DNA from 2 places in the Peribacillus sp. TE19612 genome. Region 1 is predicted to be linked to the other one. Evidence: riboswitches for the same ligand, from Rfam matches in the RefSeq annotation. Region 1 holds a riboswitch; the other holds the start of a gene.
The links. A riboswitch is a leader RNA that binds a small molecule or an ion and turns the genes downstream of it on or off. The one in region 1 is predicted to bind lysine.
Positions count from the first base shown of each region.

Region 2: linked by a shared signal. The riboswitch ahead of dapA (4-hydroxy-tetrahydrodipicolinate synthase) and the one ahead of ACZ9AO_RS15325 (amino acid permease) in region 1 are both predicted to bind lysine.

Region 1 covers NZ_JBWCCL010000008.1:78,242-86,252, forward strand. The annotation lists gene ACZ9AO_RS15305 (spore germination protein) at 1-880, shown strand, start outside; gene ACZ9AO_RS15310 (GerAB/ArcD/ProY family transporter) at 905-2,005, shown strand; gene ACZ9AO_RS15315 (Ger(x)C family spore germination protein) at 2,002-3,084, shown strand; gene ACZ9AO_RS15320 (glycoside hydrolase family 13 protein) at 3,170-4,849, shown strand; gene ACZ9AO_RS15325 (amino acid permease) at 4,899-6,350, opposite strand; lysine riboswitch at 6,447-6,631, opposite strand; gene ACZ9AO_RS15330 (LacI family DNA-binding transcriptional regulator) at 6,889-7,851, opposite strand.
Region 2 covers NZ_JBWCCL010000018.1:16,595-24,605, forward strand. The annotation lists partial or broken gene ACZ9AO_RS23475 (FtsW/RodA/SpoVE family cell cycle protein) at 1-1,062, shown strand, start outside; gene ACZ9AO_RS23480 (phosphotransferase) at 1,418-2,209, opposite strand; gene ACZ9AO_RS23485 (hypothetical protein) at 2,457-2,636, opposite strand; lysine riboswitch at 3,469-3,647, shown strand; gene dapA (4-hydroxy-tetrahydrodipicolinate synthase) at 3,782-4,678, shown strand; gene ACZ9AO_RS23495 (D-2-hydroxyacid dehydrogenase) at 4,807-5,769, shown strand; partial or broken gene ACZ9AO_RS23500 (VOC family protein) at 5,943-6,350, opposite strand; gene ACZ9AO_RS23505 (carbon-nitrogen hydrolase family protein) at 6,708-7,466, opposite strand; gene ACZ9AO_RS23510 (VanW family protein) at 7,691-8,011, opposite strand, start outside.

The DNA.
Region 1 (8,011 bases):
CGTCGATATTTCGTTCGTAAGCCAGATGATCACGGATAATCGGAATTCGATGTTCCCGCAATTGATTGATACGGAGCGGCCTGATCATCTGGCCAGTGTATTATCGGAAGGGAAAATAGGGATCATGCTGGATGGATCTCCTCATGCATTGGTTGGTCCCAATACCATCATTTCATTCTTCTCGTCATTTGAAGATTATTTTCAAATTTGGAATCTCGGTACTTCATTCCGTTTGATTCGGCTTTTCGCCGTGCTGTTTTCCGTTTTGTCATCACCTCTGTATGTGGCCGTTTTAACCTATCATTATCAAGTGATCCCAACTGATTTGCTGCCAATCTTAATATCATCCAGGGGAGTGATCCCTTTTCCGCCGATCTTGGAAGCGATCGTGCTGGAAGGGACGATCGAATTGCTGAGGGAAGCGGCGGTCAGGCTGCCTGCCAAGGTTGGCTCCACCATCGGCATTGTTGGCGGTATAGTCATCGGTTCAGCCGCTGTGGAAGCGGGATTTGTCAGTAATGTCTTGTTGATGCTTGTCGCTTTGGCTGCCTTGGCTTCATTTACGGTGCCGATTTACCAAATCAGCAATACGATTCGCCTTATCCGCTTTCCCTTTCTAATTGCTGCCCAGTTATACGGGCTGTTAGGAATAGCTTTATGCAGTGCATTCATTTTAAGTCATTTATTGAAATTGACTTCGCTTGGCAGTCCTTATTTAGACCCGCTTTACCCGTTAAGAATTCATGACTTTAAAGATAGTCTGATTCGCCTCCCTTTTTCAAAGCAGAAAAAACGCCCGCAGTTTCTGCGGACGGAAAATCCACTAAGGATAGGGAAAGAGGCGGAAAAACGAAACACCCGTAATGATATCGATGAATAAGGAAGTAGAAAGCGGTGAGAAGGAATGGAAGTCAAACCAAATGAAACAAAACAAATATCTCCATTTTTTGTTTTTTTCCTCATGCCCGGCATGCAGATTGGAGTAGGGATATTGGGGTTTGAACGGATCATAGCGAAAGAGGCTGGCCAAGACGCATGGATATCGGTCCTGATATCAGGGTTGATCATAAATGTTCTGCTTTGGATGTGTTTCAAGCTTTTGGGCAGGGGCCCCCAAACACTTGATTTGGTTGCCATCCACAAGGATTTGTTTGGTAAATGGGTCGGAAATGCTTTCAATATATTATTCATCCTCTACTTTATAATGATTTCCATCATTCTTATCAGGACTTATTTAGAAGTCATTCAGGTTTGGATGTTCCCAGGTGTCAATGTCCTGATGCTGATAACCATCATTCTAATTCTCGTATATCGCTTTGTGGAGGGAGGTTTCAGGGTCATTACCGGTTTTTGCATAATCGGCCTTATGATCGGATCGCCATTATTCCTTTTGAATTATTTCCCTTTGAAGTACGCCCACTTTGAAAATTTGGGTCCTTTTCTTGATCATTCCTTTTTGGAAATCATGAAGGCCTGTAAGAAGATGACCCTGAATTACCTTGGTTTTGAATTAATCCTCATTTATTATCCTTTCATTAAAAATCGTAAAAAATCTCAAAAGTGGGCCCACTTAGGGGCGTTGTTCACTATGGTGATCTATGTAGTATCCATACTTGTTTCATTAGCCTACTATCATCAAGATCAGCTGAAAGATGTAATTTGGGCAACTTTGACGTTATGGAAAATTGTAGACCTTCCATTCATTGAAAGGTTCGAATACATAGGGATTTCCGTTTGGCTGTTCATGGTGCTGCCGAATGTTTGCCTAGGGGTTTGGGCAGCAAGCAGGACAGCGAAAAGAGTATTCGGATTTAGACAAAAAAAGATGTTGGTTCTCATTCTGATCATCATTTTGGCTTCCTGCATTTTTTTGGATAACCGCTATAGGATCAATAAGTTTAACACGATCAGTTCGCAAATTGGTTTTTATATCGTTTATTTGTATCTTCCTCTCTTATTCATATGGCAGTCGATCGTCTATAAATTCAGGGGGCATAAATCATGAAAATCAAACTTCTCTTGATAACATTAGCAAGCTTTTTGATGACGGCGTGCGGCGTGGAAAAGCAAATATTAGAAGATATATTAATTGCTGAAGTCGTAGGCTATGATGATGCCGGAGACAAGAAAATCAAAGGAACGGTCGTTGTCAGCGTTCCTCAGCCTGGGGAGGAAGCAGATCTGGGTAAAGAAGTATATGAAGCGGACTCCCATGATATAAAGGCGGCCCGCCAGCAGGAAAATGCAAAAACACCATATCCGATTGTCGGCGGGAGACTGACAGTCACTCTATATGGTGAAGAATTGGCAAGTAAGGGATTGAATGATTATGTCGATACATATAGGCGTGACCCAATGGTGGGAAGGGATTTGTATTTAGCGGTCGTTCATGGCAAAGCGGAGGATGTAGTTAAAATGGAGCCGAAGTTGATTAAAACTCCAGGGGTTCAAGTGAAGGAGCTGATCGAACAGAATATAAGGACTAATTTGCCTGATGTAGATCTTCACAGGTATTTATATGCGTGTCATGGTAAAGGGATCGATCCGGTCTTGCCCTTATTGGAAACAACAGGAGACCAAATACGGGTAAGGGGGATCGCCTTGTTTAAAACGGATCGCTATATTGGGAAATATATACCTTATGAAGACGGCTTTTTATATAAGGTCCTTAGTGAAAATTTTAAGCTGGGGAGTTATGAAATTAAATGGAAGGAAAATGACTTTACCGAAATCAATAACGTGGAGTCACGTGTCCATTATCATATTTCGAATGCCAATCAAGACCCAAAGGTCAGGATTGAAGTGAAAATGAAAGCGAGTCTGCTAGAGGTCCAAGGCTACGACTTGGGCAAAGCGGTCGACCTGAATAAAATAGAGGCCAGGGCCGAGCAGGTCATTGGCAAAAAATTAAATGAGATGGTAACCATGTTTCAGGAGAACCATATAGATCCGCTTGCACTCGGTGATCATGCTAAAAGTAAAACAAGAAATTTTGATCAAAAACATTGGGAGGAGGCATATCCCGATATTCCAATTGAGGTCGATCTGGATATTGAAATGATTCAAACGGGAATAGCTGAATAAAAGTAGAATATTCTGGAGTTTCCCCCTTTATAATAGGGTATTGGTGTAAAGATTGTGTCAATGCGGCTAAAAAAGGGGGAAAAGCATGGACAAAGCATGGTGGAAAGAGGCAGTTGTGTATCAAGTGTATCCAAGGAGTTTTATGGATAGTGATGGCGATGGTATTGGTGATATAAACGGGATTTTGATGAAGCTAGATTATTTACAAGAGCTAGGTGTGAACGTGATATGGCTATCCCCAGTTTATCAATCTCCCAATGATGACAATGGGTACGATATCAGTGATTATAAAGCAATCATGACTGAATTCGGGACCATGGCCGATTTCGATAGGTTGTTAAAGGCCGTTCATGAACGTGGAATGAAGATCATGATGGACCTGGTGGTCAATCATTCTTCAGATGAACATCCATGGTTCGAGGAATCCAGATCCTCAAAAGACAATCCGAAACGTGATTACTATATTTGGAAACCTGGCAGGAATGGGAAAGAGCCAAATAATTGGGAGTCGATTTTTAAAGGTTCAGCATGGGAATATGATGAAGCAACCGATGAATATTATTTACATTTATTCAGCAGGAAACAACCGGATTTAAACTGGGAGAACCCTAAGCTCCGTGAAGAAGTTTACAGCATCATGACTTGGTGGCTGGATAAGGGTGTCGATGGCTTCCGGATGGATGTCATCAACTTCCTTTCAAAAGATCAAAGCTATTCAGATGGAGCCGTTCATCATGAGAAGCAGTATGGTGATGGAAGCCCCTTTTTCCTGAATGGACCGCGCATACATGAGTTTCTGCAGGAAATCAATCAACGGGCACTTTCTGGACATGACGTGATTACGGTTGGGGAAATGCCAGGCGTCACGCCGGAGGAAGCGCAATTGTTCACAGGTAAAGATCGTGGTGAGCTACATATGGTCTTTCAATTCGAACATATGGATTTGGGGAGGGGACCAGAAGGGAAATGGAGTAACGATAAATGGAAGCTAACCGATTTAAAGCGAATCCTCTCTAAGTGGCAGACTGGTTTGGAGGGGGATGGCTGGAACAGTTTATACTGGAACAACCATGATCAGCCCCGGGTTGTCTCAAGGTTTGGTAATGATGGAAAGTATCGTATTGAAAGCGCAAAGATGCTTGCCGCTTGTCTTCATATGCTGCAAGGTACACCTTATATATATCAAGGGGAAGAGCTGGGAATGACCAATGTTGCATTTGAAAGCATCGATGAATACCGGGATATAGAAACATTGAATTCATATGACGAACTCGTCCATTCTCATGGCTGGTCAAAAGAGCGGATGATGTCAGCCATCCACGCCCACAGCCGGGATAATGCGAGGACACCTATTCAGTGGAATGACTCCCGGAACGCAGGATTCACGAAAGGGACCCCTTGGATTAAGGTTAATCCCAATTTTCCCGAGATTAATGCAGAAAAGGCTTACAATGATCCGAATTCCATTTTTCACTTTTATAAAAAGCTTATCCAACTGCGCAAGGAACATGATATCGTCGTTTATGGCCGTTTTGAACTGCTGTTGCCGGATGATGAACGAATATTTGCCTACACGAGATCGTTTGAGGAAGAACAGCTGTTGGTGCTATGCAACTTTAAAGAAGAGCAGGCCTCTTATACTTTGCCTGAAGAGCTGCATGCATATTCTGCCACAAAGCTGATCGGCAATTATGATCAGGAGGAAGAAGGAGTCTCCAGCAAACCCCTGCAACCATATGAATGCCGTGTTTATCATTTGAAATGAAAAAAGGACCTGTTCTTCTCCGGTTAGGGAAGAACAGGTCCTTTGCGTATTATTTTGATTTAAGGTCACATTCCTCAAGCGGAATGATTTTTGTTTTATGCTTAATTTTATAGCCGAACCATAGGACGAAAAATAGAATCAAGCCAATGTAGGAAACGAACATTGAATTCCAGTCGATCCCATCGCTGCTGAAAGCCTGATAGCCTTGTCCGATGATAATGATAATACAAAGGACAAGTGCGAATATAGGTCCGAATGGGAAGCCTTTTGCCCGGAATGGTAAAGCATTCATATCAAGGCCTTGAGCTGCGTAAGCTTTGCGGAACCGATAATGGGCAATCGCAATCCCTACCCAGGTGACGAATCCTGCCATGCCGGAAGCGTTCAATAACCAGATATAAACGACGCCATCCCCGAAAAATGAAGCTAAGAATGCAACGCAGCCAACTAAAGAAGTCACGATAAGTGCATTCACGGGCACTCCTCTTTTATCTAACTTACCTAGGAATTTCGGTGCTTTCCCATCACGTGCCAAGTCCCATAGCATACGCGTTGAAGCGTACATGCCAGAGTTACCTGCAGAGAGTACGGATGATAAAATGATCGCGTTCATGATGGATGCAGCAAATGCAAGGCCGGCACGTTCAAATACAAGCGTGAATGGACTTACGGCAACATCTTGACTCAATAAACGTGAATCCGTAAACGGAATGATCATTCCAATAACGAAAATTGCAAGGATATAGAACAAGAGGATGCGCCAGAAAACGGATCTGATTGCTTTAGGAATATTTTTTTCTGGGTCCTCACTTTCACCAGCAGTCACTCCAAGCAATTCCGTTCCTTGGAATGAAAAGCCAGCAGCCATGAATACGCCTAGAATCGTGAAGAACCCTCCGTTAAAGGGACCTTCGCCCATTGTGAAATTGGAAAAACCAATTGGGTCATTCCCACCCATGATTCCGAGAATGATCAGAACACCCGTAATCAAGAAAATGACGACTGTCACGACCTTGATCATGGCAAACCAGAATTCTGTTTCCCCGAAACCTTTAACTGACATGTAATTGATAAGAAACATAGTGATTAACGCAATGGCACTCCAGATAAATGAAGGGCTATCCGGGAACCAGAACTTCATAATTAAGACAACGGCAGCCAATTCGGCGGCAATAGTGATTGCCCAGTTATACCAGTAGTTCCAACCAATCGCAAAACCGAAAGACGGATCGACGAATTTGGATGCATAGACACGGAACGAACCGGCCACTGGCATGAAAGCCGCCATTTCTGCAAGACTTGTCATTAAGTAATAAACCATGATGCCGATGACCGCGTATGCCACCAAGGCACCGCCGGGACCGGCTGAATGAATGGCACCGCCACTTGCTAAAAATAAACCTGTTCCAATCGTTCCGCCTAATGAAATCATCATTAAATGACGCGCTTTCAGGCTCCTTTTCAGTTCAGTAGGGCTTGTTGGTGATTGTGAATTTGACAATTGATGTTACACTCCTTTTTATTGGAAGGGAACGAAAAATAAAAAAACAGCAGTCGAAAAAGATCGACGGCTGTTTATAATAAACCCGTTTATCCTTCCGAAGATAGCTCCCCACGCTTTTTGAAAAAACGTGACAGTGGTGTTCCTGTTCGGTAACACCGCCAGCAAGAATATACATGGAATATACCCTAACTTCGGCAACTTATCCTTTCAAACGGAGTCTTTAATTTTCCAGAATCTCGTCCGCTTTACTTTTATAAGCTGCAGCCTCTAACTCATCGGTAAATGAGGAAGTATTCAATTTTCTAAAATCGTTGGCGTCAGTTTGTAGGTGACGTCGGACGATTTTACTCATGAAATTCATGCAATCGCGAATAGATTGCTAGTAATTGAGTAAACTTTACTATATCAAAATTATAAAATAACTTCTGGGATATCGCAATGATTATTTTATGTGGTTATTTTTTCCTAGTTAATGAATGATGGCAGGAAGGAAGAATCAAGTGACGATATACTAAAATATAGCACATCCTGATAACTAAACGGTTTTCCGTTTTATTAGGGCATAGTCCAGTTTTACATGTTTGACCTCTTCAGGATTCTCAAAGAGATCCACTGCCATTTTCCCGATCCATTCCAGCGGTAAGGAAATGGTCGTGATGTCGAGCATTTCGCCAAGGCTATCATTATTGAAGCCGAGAATGGCCACATCTTCCGGTATCCTTATACCCGATTTCTTAGCGGTAAGAATGAAGCCCGCCGCCGTGTCATCATTCGTGATGATGATGGCTTCAGGTTTATCCATCATCGAATTCCATTCCTGAAACAATTGTTCACCGTCTTTGATGTGATAACTGCCTTCAAACAGCCATGCTTTATTGTTTATCAGTTGATGTTTACTCATGATATCGTTAAAGGCCTTTGTACGATGGGAACTGTTTCTGCTCTTTTTACGGCCAAGGCTGTATCCGATTTTCTTATATCCTTTAGCAATCACGTACTCAAGGGCACAGGAGAAAGCTGCATAATGATCAATGCTGATGGATGAGAATTCAGCCTGGGCGGTATCTTCACATAAAATAATCGGTCCGTATTTTTGATAATCCAAGAGGATTTTCATTTCCGAAATCCTTGAACAAACGATAATGCCATCGAGCTGCTTCATTTGCAGCATATTAAAAGCCTGGATCTCTTTCTCCCTGTCATAATTTGTTTGAAAGATGACGATATGACAGCCAATTGCATTTGCCTGTTTTGTGATTCCGTTAACGATTGCCCCGTAATATGGGTGATTGTTGAATGGGATGATGACGCCGATAAGGTTGGTTTTCCCTTTTGATAGATGAATGGCGTTGATGTTTCTCGTATAATTCAAACGATTGATTGCTTCTAAGACGCTCTTTCTTTTATCGGGGCTTACATATGGATGATCATTCAATACACGAGACACTGTTGAGACAGATACACCAGCACATTGAGCTATTTTTTTAATATTTGTCATGGTATCACCGTTTTTCTTTTTTTATATTGTACAGTATGAAACCCATTTCAGGGCAAGGGAACAGTGTGGGACTGCTGAAGATTTCTTCAAATAAGGTCTTGTTATGGTATTGGTTTCATCCTTTAAGATTGGTCTAAGTCTTAGAGGAGGAGGAAATCAT
Region 2 (8,011 bases), on a different contig from region 1:
GCCGAAGATTGATTGGAAGCTAATGAGCATGTTTCTATTCATGTCAGCTGCGGGTCTGTTTTTGTTTTGGTTCTTATTTAAGAATGGTAATTCCTTTTCCGTGCTGAAGCAGGTATATTCTGTCACAGGAAGTGTCATTTTGGCCTGTGTCCTTCTTTTTTTCGATTATCGGAAACTTCAGAGATGGGGCTGGGCTTTCTTTACGATAGGATGTCTGATTCTTGTTCAGTTCCATTATTCCAATGTTTTAGTGAACGGCAGTCCTCGTATTAATATTATGGGTTTATTTTCGGTCGATTCTATTGTGGTTCTGCCGCTTTTACTGCTTGCCTGGGCCGGAATGCTGCAATCAAAAAAGATGAATGTTTATTTGGCTGCCATTTTATACATTTGTTCCGCCTTTTTGTTTATGGTTACAGTCAACTTGCAGGCGGTGGCGCTTTATTCATTGATGGTCGCTGTCATGGTCTGGAAGAGCGGACTAAATAAAAGGAAAATCCTTATCACTGCAGCGGTCCTGCTTACTACATGTGTTTCACTTCTGCTTATATCCTTGAAAAATATAAGAGCCTATCAATTTGAGAGACTTTTTGCCTTCGTTACGCCTGAAAAATTCAGTGAGACATCGGGGTATATATATTTGAAACTAGAAAGGCTAATTGAGGATGCCGGATGGTTCGGCCATTTTGGTTCCCTTGGAGCATTTGATTTTTCTAATGAAATGATGACGGATTTCATCTTTGTAACCATTACCTATACGCTTGGCTGGGCCGGGGCATTGCTCATTGGTCTGCTGTTTTTATGGATGATCTGGCGAATTTCCCTTATATTCCAAACGGTGAAAGACCCATTTGGGAAAATGCTTGTTTCTGGAAGTTTTGCCATATTCACCCACAGGTAACTGTCAGTATCGGAATGTCTCTCGGCTTGTTACCAATAATAAGCGTATCCCTGCCATTTATGAGTTATGGTGCTTTATCAGCGATGATCAACGCCTTCTTGTTTGGTCTGGTTTTAAGTATGTATCGCCAAAAAGATATGATACGGATGAAGAAAATATGAGAATATGGTTCTGTAGCTCGTACTCTCTTTTCTGAAGAAACCAGGAAAGGGCAAAGGGCATGAAGTTTTCAAAGATGCGATGAATCATGAGGATAATTATCAGGTGAAAAATCCCCTAAGAGTTGAATATATAGGTGCTGATAGATGCCCAGGAAATCCATTTATAAAAATAAAGAACTAATTAAAATCCATGTATAGTTTTGAAATCAAGATTGACCAAAATCCTCATGAAACAACATATTAACGTAAATAAAAAGAATCCATTTTGAAAAAAGTTTGATCGAAATGGATTCTTTTCTTGTGATTAAAACCCTTATTGAAGTAAAGCACCCGTTAATTCAACAAAAATCCACCCTTACATCCAATCCTTTCCATGTTTCCTAATGAAGTTAATATCGTTTTGATAATGTTCAAGATGCCCTTCCTCTATCATCTTTTGAAAAGCATTGTCCCCTTCACTGGCTTTTCTTGTAATTGTTTTACATAACCCTTCTAATCGCAGCAATACCATTTCCAAATAGTCTGCTTCTATTCCCTCACCGTAAGATTCAAGAAACAATCTGACTCTTTGTTTTATACGGGTGCCATGCTGTAATGAATGGTAATAAACTTTCTCACCTGCTTCAGAAAGATGAAATCTGCTTAAGGGAACGCAAGTATAAAGTGTGTAAGCTATGTCCCAAAGTCTTGGACCAGGTCCAGCAACATCAAAATCAATAATACCCATTGGTTTTTTATGGTTAAAAATAATGTTGTACATCGCAAAATCATTATGGCATAGCACCTCAGGTTGTTGGGGGGTGTTATCTATCGGTTGCCAGCTGTCATCAAATGAAAAATCACTGACAGAATCATGATAAAGACGGAGCATTTTCGCTATTTCCATTAAGACATCATCTGACCACATGTATTCCTTTAAAGGATAATTACCAGCTTCTCCTTCAATAAATGATAATATTTCTCTTCCTTTTTCATCAATACCTAAAAACTTTGGTGCATAACTGAAACCTTTATTCTCCAAATGCTTTAATAGCTTATGAATCTTGGGACTATCAGGCTTTAATTCCCGTCGCACAGTATCTCCTGAACGATAAACTTCAGAAACATTCCCTCCTGTTAGCATTTCTTCATTTTCAAGGTTTGACATCTATGGATCCCTCCCTAATATGACTTTCTATAACACGTAAAACAATTCCTGTTTGTAACTGCCTTATAGACAGTTACGATTCACGAAACATTACTTAGAAATATTCATGGACGGATACGATAAAGGCAGGGAATTTAGTAAATTTGTACAAGCATGTTTTGTTTTATCTCATATATATAGTAGAAAAAGGAGTGATATTTATGAATTTAAGTAATGATTTTTTATGCCGTCATAATCCATTCTGCGGTCATAATTCATCCAGCCATGATAAATCATCCTGCTGTGATAAGTCATTCTGCTGTGATAAGTCATCTTGCTGTGATAAGTCATCCTGCTGTGATAAGTCATCCTGCTGTGATAAGTCATCCTGCTGTGATAAGTCATCCTGCTGTGATAAGTCATCCTGCTGTGATAAAGCAAAGGACAAAGGGCATAAACAAAAAAGATTTTCGCCAATCGGACAAGCATGTCAGACCCGACAACAAATAAGTGAGTTTTTAAGAAATTCTACCATAGGTTCAATCATTGGATTCACTACAACCGCTGAACCATTTAAACCTATATTTGTAGAGTTGCGCAGTTTTGATTCTGTTACCGGACAAGTGATAGTTACTGACAGAGCAATGGGTAATTTCACTATTAGCCTTTCATCTATTTGTTCCGTTAAAACTATTTGTCCCGCTACAACGCAACCGATGTTTAATGCTTAAGACTTTATAGAGGATTGGGAAAAAATTAAAAACTCCCCTAAGGGAGACGGGGGGCAGGAAGTTCTGAATGACTCCTTCATATTCTTCTCTATTCAGCAGGATAAAAAAGACAATTAATTGAATAATTAATTGTCTACAGTTTTTTTACGGTTTTGTATACTTTGAATGTTGCCTCCAGGCGCTCGCTTTCCCCGGGGGGTCCGGGTGTGCGCCTTCGGGGTCTCTCCCCTGGACACACTTTTCCCGCAGGAGTCTCGCACACCTGCTCCCCATTTAACGACCAGTAGTTTCGTTTAGCAAACTCAATTAAGCCTTTATCACCAAGTTCGCCACCTCGAAGCTTCAATGGCAAATCTTTCAGGAATCCAGCCTATGGATTCCCACTATCATTCGGATTCCTTGAATAAAAGGATTTCTCTAGGGTTTTCCTTGATACAAAAGCCAGTCCACAAGAAAAGATTACATATAAAACAAATTGTCCTTGCAACAGAATGGATTCCCTGTTATATTACAATCAATTAAATATTTTCTTACTTCAATTTTTTTTGAAGTGAGGATAGAGGAGCAAAGACCATTAGTACACATTTTGAGGAGAATGAGATCCTATGACTATTGTGGAAAGGGGAATTTGCCGAAGCGGAAAGAATCTCATGTTCTTGAAGCTGGTTCTGCTATTGAATAAATACAGGACTGTCATATAGGAAACTATATGGAGGGCTATCTTATGCGCGGAAACATTTTCTTGGTAAATATTGTTTCTAATGCAGCAGCGAATCCTCGTTGTTGCTTTTTTGCGTTTACCCCTGAATGGCCCTAACCACCTCTGAATATTTTTAAAAATTATACAAAAGGGTGTGAAGTTATGAATTTTGGCCAAGTTTTAACCGCAATGGTTACCCCGTTCAATCATAATGATGAGGTTGATTTTAATGCTACGAGAACTTTAGTAAACTATTTAATTGCTAATGGTTCTGATGGATTAGTAATAGCTGGTACAACTGGAGAGTCCCCTACATTAACTCAAGAAGAGAAAGTGGATTTATTCAAATTTGTTGTGGAAATTGTTGATGGAAGAGTTCCAGTCATAGCAGGAACCGGCTCAAATAACACGAGAGCTTCTATCAGCTTAACAAGGCAAGCGGAGGCAGCAGGAGTCGACGGAATCATGCTCGTTACCCCATACTATAACAAGCCGGCTCAAGAAGGATTATTTCAGCACTTTAGCGCTATTGCCCATTCCACTTCATTACCGGTAATGCTTTATAATATTCCAGGTCGAAGTGTTGTAAACATGTCAGTGGAGACGATTGTTAGCCTCTCAAAAATCAACAATATCGTGGCAGTAAAAGAAGCAAGTGGTGACTTGGATGCCATGGCACAAATCATAAGCAAAACAACTAGTGACTTTACTTTATACAGCGGCGATGATGGGTTAACATTACCGGTTTTAGCCATCGGTGGAGCAGGCATCGTTTCGGTTTCTTCACACATAATTGGTAATGAAATGCAAGAAATGATCAATAGCTTTAAAAATGGTGATGTCCATGGTGCTGCCGCTACACATCGTACACTTCTTCCAATCATGAAAGCATTATTTGCTGCACCAAGCCCGGCACCAGTAAAATCAGCATTAAATATGCGGGGGTTAAATGTTGGAGGCGTCCGGTTACCATTGGTCCCTTTAAACGATGAAGAAAAAAGAGCACTGCAAACAGCTCTACAGCCTGGTAACGCAGAAGCCATTTTATTAAATAAATAAAACTAATGATTCTGGAGAAATTTTAAAAAGCAGTGCATACTCGAAAGACATGCACTGTTTTTTTATCCATGTACGGCTCAGGTGGAAGAATTTATACTATATATAAAGAATCAATAAGGAGAGAGCCAATGGGGGGTACACACAAACCAAACATTCTTGTATTTAGTCCTATTCAGACAGAGGTCGATGCTTATGCTGATCGTATCCGCAATAGTGGGTTTATATCGGTGAAGACAGCGAAAACTTTGGAGGAAGCAGAAAAATATTTACCAGGCACTGAAGTTATCTTGGGGTGGAATTTCCCTACACAATTACTATGTAAACCAATAGCCTCATCTGTTCGCTGGTTTCAATCAATTGGAGCAGGGGTCAATGATTTGATTGCAGACAATTCGATACCTCAAAACATTACAATAACTCGAATTATTGACCAATTCGGTGCTTACATTTCTGAATACGTATTTTTGTTTCTCTTGGACATAGTGAAAGACGGTCCTCGGATGAAACAATCGCAATTGGAGCGGAGGTGGGATCCTTTCATTTCTGAAACCCTAAAAGGGAAAACAATCGGGATCGCTGGACTTGGATCGATTGGCGCTGAACTTGTTCGTAAAGCCCAAGCATTTGATATGAATGTACATGGGTTAAGCTTTAGTGGAAAACAAGCAACACTTGTGGATCTCCACTTTACTCCAGATCAATGGGGTGAATTTGTAAAAGATCTGGATTATTTGGTCCTGACGCTTCCTTTAACGGATTCCACTTATCATATCATTAACCAGGACCTACTTTTAGCGATGAAACCCAACGCTTACCTTATCAACGTTGGCCGTGGAGCATTGATAGATGAAGGGGATTTACTATCTGTCATGCGGAAAGGACATCTTCAGGGAGCAGTCCTTGATGTATTTGAGACAGAACCGTTGCCAAAAGAACATGCCTTCCGGTCCATGCCCAATGTGTTTATCACTTCCCACCTGTCAGGGCCAAGTACGATTAACGAAGTGAGCAACTTTTTCATAGAAAATTTAAGGCGATTTTCAAGTGAACAACCTTTAAGTGGAATGGTAGATCGGAATCGAGGGTATTAAACCCTTAAATAATTTTTGAAACAGCCGCATTTTTCAACGGAGGAATGCGGCTTACATTTATTTAGCTTTATATTCCTTTTACAAATCAAAAAGTCCCTCACAAGAGATACTTTTTTTCGGGAGATAACGCAAGGGTACCATCCATTTATTATCTTCTTATGTATAGTTCCATAAGATGAATCCAGAACATCCAAATAGTGCTGATTGTACATAATGCCTAGGATATTCCCAAAGGGATCAACCACGGAAGCAGTAATGAACCCCTGACCGCGAACTGTGGGTGCCTCGTGTTCTTTCGCTCCCATAGACAGCAGCTTCTCGAAAGTTGCTGTCACATCGTCGACGTGCCAGTACACGACGGCACCCCCGGCCGCTCCGGTCGACGAACCACCGGGCGCGTAGCGGCTATCGATTAGGCCCAGCTCGTGCTGGTAGTCCCCGAGGCGAAACTCGGCATATCCCGGGCGTTCGAAGTATGGGTCGGTACCCAGCAGCTCTGCGTACCACTTCTTTGCCGCCACTAGATCATCCGCCCAAAAACTGACGGTGGTGAGTCCTCTTAATGTCTTTGTTTCGCTCATAATCGATTTCCTCCTCAATGTTGAGTAAGTAACTATACTTCAATATTTAGGGTCACCGGGTGATTTCCTAGTTGCAGTTCCGATAGCTATTGTAAACGTCTAATGCTGACAACAGTATGTCAGTGTAAGTGAATATTTCATCAAAAGTGGTTTGAACATTTATTCCTTTGATTAACTTCGATTTACCTACGAATAAACCCTTCTCTTTTTCAAGAAAATGTCCCAATTGTTGAACAAAGTCCAAACGGCACTGTTGGACTAACCTGCCTCTAGCAATAAGAAAAAGCTGCCTTAATGACAGCTCCGTTTCTTCACTAGCGCACCCTTTCTTTCAACAAGAGTTCATGTATGTTCTCATTATATGTAATCGATGTCGAAATGAGGGGATAGTAATTCCATGCTTTGTAAATCCCATTCAAAGGTAAGTATGGCTGATTGTTTTGATTTATGAGTCAGGAGGGGTACACCATTTTTTATGATCATGCTTTCTGCATCCCAAAAACGGACCGTTTCGTCTTCGCCGGTACGATTACAGACTATCACGGGCAGCCCTGTTTCTAGTGACCTTTGTTCCCATTCTCCCTCCGGACCATGTAATCCGGGACCCCAGGAAGACGGTGCAAGTAATATTTCTGCTCCTTTTTCAGATAAGGTGCAAGCAATATCTTTGTTATATGCGTCTGCACAAATCATAATACCAACCTCAACATTGTCTGTTTTTATTGGCTCTAATACTTCCCCTGGGGCTGACCAATCATCAATAACACTGATTTTACTCTGTTTACCTATTAAATGACCTTTTTTATCTATGACAAACACAGAATTATACAACTCTCCGTCACTGCCTTTTTCAGGGCAGCCCAAAAATACAGTGCTTTTCAAATTCTTTAGTTTACGGCTCAAATTATTCATCCAAGCATCAGGTTGCTTGTTAATCCATCCAGTCCCAATCTTATGATTGAATTGAAGTCCGCTGACACATAGTTCGGGTGTTATAATCCATTCGGCATTATTATTTGCTGCAATATGAATGGCTTGTTCAATTAGTTTTTGGTTATGCTCCACATCACCAGCGATGGGCAATAGGTGCAGTAAAGCTATTTTTATTTTCCCCATAGTGATCTCCCAAACATCAACTTATATTAATGGCCATGCTTGTAATGATTGTAGCATAGACATTGTTTGGCTTGTTCAAGTAATCTGTCCCGATAAAGAAAAAGCTGTTTCCTCCCCACCTCTAAACAAGACCTTGCTCCAATGAGCAAAGGCTGTTTTTACGAGTTTCTTCTATATATATAACCAAGTTTGCCTAAGGTGTACCCATTCGTATAAGTGTACTTTTACAAACGAAAAATTTGTTCTTTGGATAGCTGCTTTGAAGCATCGGGAATTTTTCGTAATTTATAATTAATCATATCTGAAGAGTAAACCATGATACTTACCATTCCTCCTTGGATCGTAGCCCGGATCAGGATAGGTTGATTGTACTTGTTTTTAAAACTAAAATCAGGCCCATACCAGCTTACTGTTGCATCGCGGCCGGATGGAACATACGGAACGCTCCTTGTATGGGAATAGCGTTGAATCGTTTGCAACCCTGCATTGTCGATAGCATTAAACAAGGTGGATGAAACCTGACAAATCCCTCCGCCAATCCCTTC